2 regions of the Mesorhizobium sp. WSM4813 genome follow, and region 2 is predicted to be linked to the other one. Evidence: predicted binding sites of a transcription regulator. Region 2 holds the regulator's gene; the other holds the start of a gene.
The links. Region 2 encodes PhoB, which activates phosphate uptake and scavenging genes when phosphate is short. Its sites were predicted from a motif close to TGTCATNNANCTGTCAT; they were not measured.
Positions count from the first base shown of each region.

Region 1: a site for PhoB is predicted at 4,323-4,339, ahead of phnC (phosphonate ABC transporter ATP-binding protein). Genes of this name have one in related genera too.

Region 1 is NZ_JBVVQU010000051.1:21,933-28,101, reverse strand. Features, by position in the region: gene phnE (phosphonate ABC transporter, permease protein PhnE) at 1-1,286, opposite strand, end outside; gene phnE (phosphonate ABC transporter, permease protein PhnE) at 1,291-2,265, opposite strand; gene phnD (phosphonate ABC transporter substrate-binding protein) at 2,339-3,247, opposite strand; gene phnC (phosphonate ABC transporter ATP-binding protein) at 3,394-4,251, opposite strand; gene AC0L25_RS24910 (DapH/DapD/GlmU-related protein) at 4,585-5,199, opposite strand; gene phnL (phosphonate C-P lyase system protein PhnL) at 5,196-5,903, opposite strand; gene phnK (phosphonate C-P lyase system protein PhnK) at 5,906-6,169, opposite strand, start outside.
Region 2 is NZ_JBVVQU010000007.1:81,714-87,882, reverse strand. Features, by position in the region: gene pstA (phosphate ABC transporter permease PstA) at 1-800, shown strand, start outside; gene pstB (phosphate ABC transporter ATP-binding protein PstB) at 814-1,629, shown strand; gene phoU (phosphate signaling complex protein PhoU) at 1,668-2,375, shown strand; gene phoB (phosphate regulon transcriptional regulator PhoB) at 2,392-3,081, shown strand; gene AC0L25_RS05860 (ROK family protein) at 3,353-4,600, opposite strand; gene xylF (D-xylose ABC transporter substrate-binding protein) at 4,867-5,907, shown strand; gene AC0L25_RS05850 (sugar ABC transporter permease) at 6,050-6,169, shown strand, end outside.

The DNA.
Region 1 (6,169 bases), on a different contig from region 2:
GATTGGCTAAGGAATACCGGCAGAACCTGGGGCAGGACGCCATAGCGCTGCACCATTGCCGGCGTGGCGCCAACCGAGCGGATGCCCTCGCGCTGCTTGTCGTCGATATTTTCCAGCGCCTCGGAATAGAGTTTGCCAAGGGTTCCGGTGTCGGTGAAAAAGATCGCCGACATGCCGGCCAGCGGCCCCGGACCGAAGCCACGCGTGAAGAACAGCGCCCAGATCAGCATGTCGACCGAGCGCAGGAAGTCGAAGAAGCGTTTTGTTGCCTGATTGGCAATCCGGCTCGGCGTCACGTTGCGCGCAGCCAGGAAGGCGAGCGGAAAGGCGACGATCGAGGCCAGCACCGTGCCGACAAAGGCCATGACGATGGTTTGCAAGAGTTTCAGCCAGACGTCTGCATGCTGCCACTCGGCGTTGTTGAGGATGTTGTCCCAGGCGAGCGCTGCGTTCGACCGTGACGGCTCGATGCGTGCCCCAGAGACGATCAGTGAAGCGACCTCGCCGAACGGTTTACCCCAGAATGGCGAGTTCGTGTCGAACACGAAATTGGCCCAGCCGAAGAAACGTCGCCAGGCGACCACTTCGTCATTTTGCACCTCGGCGCGGCCGAGAAAGCCGAACGAGACGTAGGCTGTCGAGCCTGGCCTGCGTTGCTCGATCCAGTCGGGCAGCGGTGTGCGCGGCGTGACAGAACTGTCCTTGGCGACATCGAAGATGACGCTTTCTGCGCCGCGTGTCACGGTGACAAGGTTTGGCGTGACGGCGATCTGGCCATTGCCAAGGGTGACGGTCGCCGCCACGACGGCGTTTTCGCGCACCGTTTCAGGCACAGCCGGAGCGGATTGGTCTAACGGGGCGGCCGGCTTCTCAGCGGTTGGCGCATCAGGCGCCATGAACGAATCCTGCGACGATTTGTTGGTCGCGATTGCCGGTGGTGGCGCTGCGTCGACCCGGCGCTCGATCACGGCCATCTGCTTGGCCACCCAGTCGGGATCTGGATTGGATCCCAGTTTGGAAAAGCGGGAGTAATCGATCGTCAGATAGTTGTCCTTGAATTCGATGTCGGGCCGGATTTCGTAAGACACCCAGTCGGCGAGATAAGCGCCGGCAAGGTTCCAGTTCGCCTTTTCGAGAACGCTGGCGACCGAGAAGAACCACGAACAATAGAAGGTATAGAGAATGCAGAGAAGGATGCCGATCGGAGTGGCGTAGCGCTTCCACAGCGAGCGCCGGAATGCGTCCGGGTGGCGAGCGGCGATGTCGTCGATGGCGTCGGCGTTCATGGTGTTACTCTCCGCGCCCGTATGCGAACGCTTGCCGGCCGACCAGATGATGCCTCAGCCATGCCGAAAACTGATCGACGGCGACAATCGTGCAGAACAGCAGGAAGACGATGGCAATGGTCTTGGCCTCATGGCCTCGGCCGATCGAAAGACGCAGGGATTCGCCGATGCCGCCGGCGCCGACAGCGCCGAGAATGGTCGAAGCGCGCACATTGATTTCGAAGCGGAGCAGGAAATAGCTCATGAAGTTGGGCAGGACCTGAGGCACGATGCCGAACCACACCCGTTCGACCCAGTTGGCGCCAACGGCGCGCAAGCCTTCTTCAGGCTTCATGTCGGCATTCTCGACCACTTCGAAGAACATTTTTCCGAGCGCGCCAACGGTGTGGATGCTGACCGCGATGATCGCCGGAATGGGTCCAAGCGAGAAGATTGCCAGAAAGAAGCCGGCTATGACGATTTCCGGAAAGGCGCGGACGATTTCAAGGAAGCGGCGCGTGGTGAAGCGGAGCCAGCGGCTGGCGGTGATGTTGCCTGCAGCGAGGAAGCAGAGCAGGAAACCGAATGTGGCGCCCACCAGCGTTGAAAACAGGGCGATGTTCAGCGTCTCGATCATCCGGTGGAAGTACTCCGGAATGTAGATGCTTTGGGTCAGATAGACCCGGCTTTCGGGATAGTCGAATTTGAGGCTGCCATCGTCATAGGGGGACGGCAGGTCGAACAGCGCGCGCACCGGGTCGAACCAGTCGCGCGGCTTCAATTCGGTGAAAAAGTCGGCGATGTAGGGAAGGCGGTCGAAGAACTTTCCGGCGTTGGTTTCGTTGGCGAACCAGAGCGAGCCAGAGAGTGCAAGAAGCAGGAAAACCAGGCCGCCGATCGTATAAAGGCGCCGGCGAGCGGCGAGGTCGCGCCAATGCCGCTCGACAGTAGCTCCCTCCGGCGAAAGCGCAGGCGCGCGGTAAACGTCGGTCGCATTCATCGATAAATCCCCGGCCCCTGATGCGGCAACGCCGCCGGCGGCGCATGGCCCCCGCGGCGTTGTGGCAGTTTGCTTACGAGCCGATCTTCGCCTTACGGGCGTCGATGATCGGCTGATAGAACTCCGGGGTGACCGGTGAATAGCCTTTGTAATCGCCGCCCTGAATTGCCGAGAAACAGGCCGGATCGGTTTCCGGGAGCTTGGTCAGGAAGTCGGTGATCTTCTGCTTGGCATCGGCGTCGATCGACGTGCGCACGACCAGCGGACCGTTCGGGATCAGCGGCGACTGCCACAATTCGACAAGGTCGTCCATTTTGAGGACGCCCTTGTCGACCATCTTGCGCAGATTGCCCGAGCTGTAGCCGTCGTTGAAGTCGCCGACGCCGGAGGCCCAGGTGGTGCCGGCATCGAATGTACCTTTCAGAACTTCAAGGACAAGCTGTTCGTGGCCGCCGCCGAAACCGGTCGACGCGAAGTAGCTCTTCACATCCATGCCGATGTCCTTGGGCAGCGACGTGACCGGGATCAGGTAACCGGAAGTCGAATCGGGATCGGCAAAACCGAGTTTCTTGCCCTTCATGTCGGCGAGCGTCTTGATGCCGGAATCAGCACGGGCAACCATGACCGAATGGTAGCCGGTCGAACCGTCGGTCTGGACCGTCGTCAGGATCGGCTGAACCGCGTCCTTGTTTTCGAGATAGATCTTGGCATAGCCGGAGGCGCCCAGTTCGGCAAAGTCAAGCGTGCCACCGAGCAGGCCCTGGATGACGCCGTCATAGTCGGCGGCCGGGAACAGCGAAACTTTCTCGACGCCGAGGACTTCCTTGATGTGGTCGGAGAAGCACTGGTAGTTGCGCAGACGGTCGGCTTCGTTCTCGCCGCCGAGAATGCCGACGCGGAATTCCTTCAGGTCCTGTGCCTGGACCGCGCCCACCGCCACGGCGAGGATGGAAACGGCACCGAAAAGTATTTTTCTAAACATTTCGCGTCTCTCCTGTTGGTTCCGGCATCGCGCCGGCAGCGTTTGAATTTTTGACAGCGCCCTTGACGCGGGCTGGCGATCCAGGCGCTCGTTTGCCTGTCCATGATCTTCCGTATACCGGTGTCCACTGGTCGGGGATCATGGAGCTAGTAGCCGGGAAATGCAGGCTCGAGCGGTCCGGCGGATGCGGCGATTTTTTGCTTGATGGTGACGCTGGTCGAGGTAATGGCCTCGGAGATTTCGCCGCCATTGCTGTCGGCGCCATAGACCATGCGCACGGCGTCGCGATTGAGGTCTTCTGGCGGACCGTCGAACACCACCTTGCCGGCGGCCATGCCGATGATGCGGTTGCAGTAGGTGCGCGCGGTATCCAGCGTGTGGAGATTGGTGACGACGGTGAGGCCCTCGCGCAGATTGATGTCCTGCAGCGAATCCATCACCACCTTGGCGTTGAGCGGGTCGAGCGAGGCGATCGGCTCGTCGGCGAGGATCACCTTCGGCTGCTGCATCATGGCGCGGGCAATCGCAACGCGCTGCTGCTGGCCGCCGGACAAGGTGCCGGCCGGCTGCAGCGCCGTCCGAGCGATGTCGAGACGTTCAAGCGCCGCGATCGCCTCGGCTCGTTCCTCGCGGGAGAAGACACCGAGCAGATTGACAACGGTCGAGCGGTGATTGAGTCGGCCGAGCAGCACGTTGGTCAGCACGTCGAGACGCGGCACCAGGTTGAATTGCTGGAAGATCATGGCGCAATCGCGCTGCCAGCGCCTGAGCAGCGAGCCGCGCAGGCTGGAAACTTCGGCGCCGTCAAAGAAAATCGACCCTTGGCTCGGATCGATGAGGCGGTTGATCATGCGCAAAAGCGTCGACTTGCCGGCGCCCGAGCGGCCGATAATGCCGACCATCTGGCCGTGCGGGATCGAGATGTCGACATTGCTGACGGCGGTGTTCCTGCCAAACCGGCGGGTGACGCCGCGGATTTCGAGCGTGGCTGAGGTCGCTGACATGGGGCAAGTTCCAGTCCAGTCGCATTTCGAAGGTCTGTTAACCTTCGCTAGCGCAGCCGCATGAAACTGCGGTGTCGGATTGATGTCAGTTTTGTTACCGCCCACAGGTGCAGAGGCAACGCGACCATCAACGCAGGACCAGGAGTTCCTCGATGCTCGACGAGAAAATTGTCTGCGCTGTCGCAGCGCTTTCCGAGATGCACGGGAGGATTGGAGCCGGCAAAGAATCCGGCCAGCGGCGGTTTGAGGGAGTGAAGCGCGATCCCAGGAAAGACCGACCGCGTCCTGTCCGACTCATGTGTCAGAGGTATGAAACGGGAGTTCGCCCTGCGGTCAGCCGTATTTTTCCAGAAACGCTTCCGCCGAAAGCGCGCGAAAATCGCCCAGCGCGGCGCGCAGGCGGGCATGGTCCCAATCCCACCAGGCAAGTGCCTGATAGCGTTCCGCCGTGCGGCGGTCGAAGCGTTCGCGGATCGGTTTCGCCGGCACGCCGCCGACAATGGTGTAGGGCGCGACATCTTTCGATACTACGGCGCCGGCGCCGACCGCCGCGCCGTCACCCACGGTGACGCCAGGCAGGATGGTCGAGCCGTGGCCAAGCCAGGTGTCGTGGCCGATGGTGACGCGCTTGGCGCGGCGCTGGGCGAAGAATTCGCTCTCGTGCTTGACGTCGTCCCAATAGTCCGAGGCGCGATAGGTGAAATGGTGCAGCGTCGGCCGCCAGGTGGGATGATTGGTGGCGTTGATGCGCACATTGGCGGCGATGTTGGCGAATTTGCCGATCCTCGCGCACCAGACGCCGCAGTCCTGCATCATATAGGAATAGTCGCCGAGCGTACTTTCGGAAACCCGGCAGCGGTCGGCGATCTCGGTCCAGCGGCCCAGCGTCGAGTTCTCGACTTCCGCCGTCTCGTGGACCAGCGGCGCTTCCGACAGTTTTCTGGTCATGCGGCGATTTTTCCGGCGGCAAAAGCGGTCACGTCGATGACGCGGTCGGCCACCGCCTCGCGCACGTCGTGGCCGTGGAAGATGCCAAGCAGGGCAACGCCTGCCGCCTTCTTGGCCGCGATCAGCGCAATCACCACGTCGCGGTTCCTGGCATCGAGCGAGGCGGTCGGTTCGTCGAGCAGCAGGATCGGATGCTCGGTGATGAAACCGCGCGCGATGTTGACGCGCTGCTGCTCGCCGCCGGAAAACGTCGCCGGCGGCAGCATCCAGAGTTTTTCGGGCAGGTTGAGCTGCGCCAGCAAGGCGCGTGCCTTGTTGCGCGCAACGTCACGGTCCTCGCCGCGTTCGACCAGCGGTTCGGCGACGACATCCAGCGCCGAGACGCGCGGCACGGTGCGCAGGAACTGGCTGACATAGCCGATCGTGAGCCGGCGCACGGCAAGCACGGTGCGCGGGCTGGCCGTCGCGAGATCGATGAGCCCGTCCTCGTGCTGGACGATGATCTGGCCTACGTCGACGGCGTAGTTGCCGTAGAGCATCTTCAGGATCGAGCTCTTGCCGGCGCCGGACGGGCCGCCGAGCACCGCACATTCGCCGCTCCTGATCGAGAACGACACGCCGGTGACGACCGGCAGATTGATGCCGTCGCGCAGATGCATGGTGAAGCTCTTAGCGACATCGGAGACGACGAGCGGGGTTGCCATGGTTACACCTGCAGTATCGAAGAAACGAGAAGCTGGGTGTAGGGCGCGCGCGGGTCGTCGAGCACGCGGTCGGTGAGGCCGCTTTCGACGACGCGGCCGTCCTTCATCACCATCATGCGTTGCGACAGCAGACGCGCCACCGCAAGGTCGTGGGTGACGACGATGGCCGCCAGGCCAAGGTCGGTGACCAGGCCGCGCAACAGGTCGAGCAGGCGCGCCTGCACGGAAACGTCGAGGCCGCCGGTCGGCTCGTCCATGAACACCAG
Region 2 (6,169 bases):
CATCGCGAAAGATTTCCGACAAGGAGATCGTCTGGCTCGACACGCTGAAGAGCGCCGGCCAGATCGAAAGCCGGTTCAACTCGATCTTCTTCTTCACCGGCGCAAGCCGCGAGCCGGAACTGGCCGGTGTCTGGGGCGCGGTCGTCGGATCGTTCCTGACCATGATCGTTACGCTCGCCATCGCCTTTCCGATCGGCGTTTCGGCGGCGATCTATCTTGAGGAATTTGCGCCCAAGAACCGGCTGACGACGATCATCGAAGTGAATATCAACAATCTGGCGGCTGTGCCTTCGATCGTCTTCGGCCTGCTTGGACTTGCCGTATTCCTGAATTTCTTCGGCATGCCGCGCTCGGCCCCGGTGGTCGGCGGCATGGTGTTGGCGCTGATGACCCTGCCGATCATCATCATCGCCTCGCGCGCTTCGCTGCGCGCCGTGCCGCCGTCGATCCGCGAGGCGGCGCTCGGCATCGGAGCGTCCAAGGTCCAGACCGTATTCCATCACGTTCTTCCGCTGGCGATGCCGGGTATCATGACCGGCACCATCCTCGGAATGGCGCATGCGCTGGGCGAAACCGCGCCGTTGCTGATGATCGGCATGGTCGCCTTCATCGTCGACATTCCCGGCGGCTTTACCGATCCCGCGACGATCCTGCCGGTGCAGATATTCATGTGGGCCGATTTCCCGGAAGCTGGATTCCAGCAGAAGACTTCGGCGGCGATTTTGATTCTGCTGCTGTTTTTGGTCATCATGAACGCCATTGCGGTGATACTGCGTAGGCGCTTCGAGCGGCGCTGGTAAGGGGGTAGAGGATATGAACATCATGACGGAAGCCGGCGTCGAACAGAAACTGAGCAGCGGAACCAACGCCCCTTCGATCAAGATGAAGGGCGAAAAGGTCTCCGTTCATTACGGCGAGAAGCGGGCTCTGTTCGACGTGGATCTCGATGTCCGCGAGAACCAGGTGACAGCGTTGATCGGCCCATCGGGCTGTGGCAAGTCGACCTTCCTGCGTTGCCTGAACCGAATGAACGACACCATCGATATCGCGCGGGTGAGCGGCAAGATCACGCTCGACGGTGAGGATGTCTACGACCCGAAAATCGATGTCGTCGAGCTGCGAGCTCGCGTCGGCATGGTATTCCAGAAGCCGAACCCGTTTCCGAAGTCGATCTATGAAAACGTCGCCTACGGTCCGCGCATTCACGGCCTGGCCAGGAGCAAGGCCGAGTTGGACGGCATCGTCGAATCGAGCCTGAAGAAGGCCGGCCTGTTCAACGAGGTCAAGGATCGCCTGCTCGAGTCGGGCACCGGCCTCTCCGGCGGACAGCAGCAGCGCCTGTGCATCGCGCGCGCCATCGCCGTGTCGCCGGAAGTAATCCTGATGGACGAGCCCTGTTCGGCGTTGGATCCGATCGCCACCGCCCGCGTCGAGGAACTGATCGACGAACTGCGCCAGAACTACACGATCGTCATCGTCACCCATTCGATGCAGCAGGCCGCGCGCGTGTCGCAACGCACGGCGATGTTCCATCTCGGCTATCTGGTCGAGGAGGGCGCGACCGACAAGATGTTCACCAATCCCGACGACAAGCGCACCCAGGACTACATCACCGGCCGGTTCGGCTGAGCGGTCCGGCGGCGAATTTCGAACACGAGGACAGTATCATGGGTGAACACACCGTCGCATCTTTCGACGAGGAACTGGAGCACATCGACAGGCTGATCCGCGACATGGACGAGCTCGCCGCCGCGATGGTCGCAGCCTCGATCCGCGCGTTGCTTGCGTCAGACAATGCGATGGCGCAGCGCGTCGTCTCGGACGACGCCATCATGGATGCGCGGCAGCGCGAACTCGACGATAGTGCGATCACGCTGATCGCCAAGCGGCAGCCGATGGCGCAAGATCTGCGCGCCGTGGTTGGCGCAATCCGCATGGCCGGTGATCTCGAGCGCATCGGCGATTTGGCCAAGAACATAGCCAAGCGGGTCAGCGCAGTCGGGCAGAGCGCCACGCCGCGTAATCTGTCGCACGGTATCGACGCGATGGCGGATCTCGTTCTTGTGCAGCTCCGCGGCGTGGTCGAGCACTATGTGGCGCGCAATGCCGGCGCGTTGAAAGAACTGCGCGCCGACGACCAGAAGATCGACGTGAAATACACGGCGGTTTTTCGCGAACTCCTGACCTACATGATGGAGGATCCGCGCAACATCACCGCCTGCACGCATCTTCTGTTCTGCGCCAAGAATCTCGAGCGTATCGGCGATCATGTCACCAACATCGCCGAAAACGCCTACTATGTCGTGACCGGGCAGCAATTGCCGGCGGATCGCCCGAAGCTCGACGAAACGACCATGTCGGCGTCGGCGACATGACAGGAGTGACCGGCCGATGATCGCGCCGCGCATCATGGTGGTGGAGGACGAAGAGCCGCTGGGCGTCCTCCTTCGCTACAATCTGGAATCCGAAGGTTATCAGGTTGAGGTGGTGACGCGCGGCGACGAGGCCGAAATCCGGCTGCAGGAAAACGTGCCCGATCTGCTGGTGCTCGACTGGATGGTGCCGGCGGTTTCCGGCATCGAGCTTTGCCGGCGCCTTCGGGTGCGTCCCGAAACCGAGCGACTGCCGATCATCATGCTGACCGCGCGCGGCGAGGAGAGCGACCGGGTGCGCGGCCTTTCCACGGGAGCCGACGACTATCTGGTCAAGCCGTTCTCGACACCGGAATTCATGGCCAGGGTCAAGGCGCTGCTGCGCCGCGCCAAGCCCGAAGTGCTGTCCAGCGTGCTGAAGGTCGGCGACATCGTGCTCGATCGCGAGTCGCACAGGGTCTATCGCAAGAAGAGCGAGATCCGGCTCGGGCCAACCGAGTTCCGGCTGCTCGAATTCATGATGCGGCACCCGGGTCGGGTCTTCTCGCGCAGCCAGTTGCTCGACAATGTCTGGGGCGAGACGATCTACATTGACGAGCGCACGGTGGACGTCCATGTCGGACGGTTGCGCAAGGCGGTCAACAATGGTCGCATGCCCGATGTCATCCGCACCATCCGCGGCGCGGGCTATGCGATCAGGGAAGACTAGCTGATATTCAGGTGATGCCGGCCTGCGACCGGCGGCTTCCTGCGCTTACCTACAGCGCCGCGCGCCCCTGTTGGGCGCGCAAAGGACGCTGTAGAGCTTTGATTTTGCGCATGACCCTTCCGAAATCGATCTCGATTTCGGGGTCATGCGCGGGCTCACGTACCCAAAAGTACGCTCCGCTCCGGTTCTCGGAACCCACTGTTCTCGACTCGGCCTGACCTGAATCTCAACACATCCCCAAGTCGCGATCCGGCGATCCCTGCCTTCGAATTCAAGCCACGTTCTTTCCGACCGAGCCGGCTCGCGCCTGGATGCCCGGCGCGAAAATCTCCTGGTCGACGAAACTCAGCGCCCGCATGGCACAGCCTTCGCGGATCAGCGGCAGTTCGTTCGGCTCGGTGTCGAAGGAAATCGAACCCGAATGCTGGCCGCCGGCGGTCTGGGCGATGGCCTCGCGCAGGGCCGGCTCGATCAGGTCGAAGGCGGCAGCGCTGGCGCCGACCATGGCGACCGGCGCCGGATCGATCAGCGCGAATAGGCTGCCGAGCCCGAAGCCGAGTGCTTCGCCAGCCTTGCGGTAGGCTTCGCGCTCCGGTCCGTCCGTCTGGCGCGCCCGGGCCGCCAGTGCCCGCATCGCGGCGTCGCTGACATCGGCGACCGGCTCGGCGTTCTCGCTCAATTGCCTTGCGTTGCGCCAGATGGCGTAGTTGCCGGCATAGGCCTCGACGCAGCCACGCCGCCCGCAGCGGCAAAGCGCGCCGCCCGGCCGATGGATCATGTGGCCGAATTCACCGCCTGAGGAATGGGTGCCGGTGAACAGTTCGCTCTTCAGCACCAGCCCCATACCGATGCCATGCGAGAGCAGGATGGCGATGAAATCATCGCGGTAGCGATCCGGGTCGCGCCAACGCAGCGCCACGGCCATCATGTTGCAGTCGTTCTCCATGATGGCCGGGATGCCGAACTCGCGTTCCAGAATGTCGGCGAAGGCGATATTCGTCTGCGGCGTGATCGGCGACCACAACATGGCGCGCGCATGGGAATCGGTGATGCCCTGGATCGCCAGCGCGATGCGGGCGACGCTTTGGACATCGAGGTCGGGGTCTTCGAGCCGCCGCCGGACGATGGCGACACATTCGCCGATCAGCTCGTCGCGCGACATGGTCAGCGTGTCCAGCCGGCGTTGTTCCTCGGCGACCACCTGTCCGGCATAGTCGATGACGGCGACCGACAGGAAATTCAGCGACAACACGACCGCCAAGACCGCAGCGGCTTCCGGATTGAGGCTGAGGCCGACCTGCGGTCGGCCGCGTTTCATCGAAACGGTCTCGCTCGCCTTGATCTCGGTCAGGATGCCTTCCTGGATCAGGTCGGAAGAGATCGCCGATATGGTCGAATGGCTGAGGGCGGTGGTTGCGGCGATCTCGGTCCGCGACGGCTGGCCGGCCCGGCGCACGGCCGAAATCACCATGGCCCGGTTGCGCCGGCGCAAATCGTCATGACGGATTCCAACCGACATTCTTTGCTTCCTCCCTATTGCCGCGGCCGCTCATGGATCGGAAGCCGTCGGTAATGTCCGACAAATACTCGCAGAGGCAGCGGGCCCTGTCATTATTTATTCCGAGACTCGAAATAAGTCGGCAGGGACATCAAGATCGACCAGGTTTGATGTTGACAGCGCTTCGGCGTCGGACCAGTATTTTTTCGAGGCTCGAAAAAATAGAGCCTTTGTGCCGGCCTTCGGGCCAGTCTGGTCGTGCCGTACGCGGCGCAGGGAGGAATATCATGAAGAGATTCACAGCCGCCATTCTGGCGGGGGTCGCCATGTCGCTGACGCTCGCGTCGGTCGCACAGGCGAAGGACAAGGTCATTGGCGTTTCGTGGTCGAATTTCCAGGAAGAGCGCTGGAAGACCGACGAAGCCGCCATGAAGACGGCGATCGAGGCGGCCGGCGACAAGTATATTTCCGCCGATGCACAGTCCAATCCCGGCAAGCAGCTGACCGACGTCGAGAGCCTGATCTCGCAAGGCGCCAACGCGCTGATCATCCTTGCGCAGGATGCCTCGGCCATCGGGCCGGCGGTGCAGAAGGCGCTGGACGAAGGCATTCCCGTCGTCGGCTATGACCGGCTGATCGAGAACAAGGACGTCTTCTATCTGACCTTCGACAACCAGGAAGTCGGCCGCATGCAGGCCCGCGAAGTGTTCAAGGTGGCGCCGGAAGGCAATTACGTCTTCATCAAGGGCTCGGGCGCCGATCCGAATGCCGATTTCCTGTTCGCCGGCTCCATGGAAGTGCTCAAGGACGCCATCGACAGCGGCAAGATCAAGAATGTCGGCGAGGCCTATACGGACGGCTGGCTTCCCGCCAACGCCCAGAAGAATATGGAACAGTTCCTGACCGCCAACGACAACAAGGTCGATGCGGTGGTTGCCGCCAATGACGGCACCGCCGGTGGCGTCGTCGCGGCGCTGACGGCGCAAGGCTTGGCCGGATCCGTCCCGGTGTCGGGCCAGGACGGCGACCATGCCGCGCTGAACCGCATCGCGCTCGGCACGCAGACCGTATCGGTGTGGAAAGACGCGCGCGAGCTCGGCAAGAACGCTGCCGAGATCGCCTCGCAGCTTGCCGACGGCAAGCAGATGACCGACATTTCGGGCGTCAAGGACTTCACCACGCCGGGCGGCAATGTCGTCAAGTCGCTGTTCCTGACGCCGATTGCCATCACCAAGGACAATCTCAACGTCGTCATCGACGCGGGCTGGATCAAGAAGGAAGAGGTCTGCGCCGGCGTGGCGGCGGGCACTGTCCCGGTCTGCAACTGATCCGGCCTTCGCAAGAAGCCTGAAACGCCGCGGCTTCACGCCGCGGCGTTTTTTCAAAAAGAATTGTTTTTCCGCTTCTCGCGGGTAACTTCTAAGCTGCTTCCGGCATCCGCGGCAGACGGCAATCCGGTGCGAGGACATCATGACCGACACGACTTCCAACAGGCCGGCCGCCGATACAGCTGCCGATCGGGCGCGTGAATCCGAGCTCAGCCCCGTCGGCCGCTTCCTCAAGGCAACCGAGCTCGACATACGCATGCTC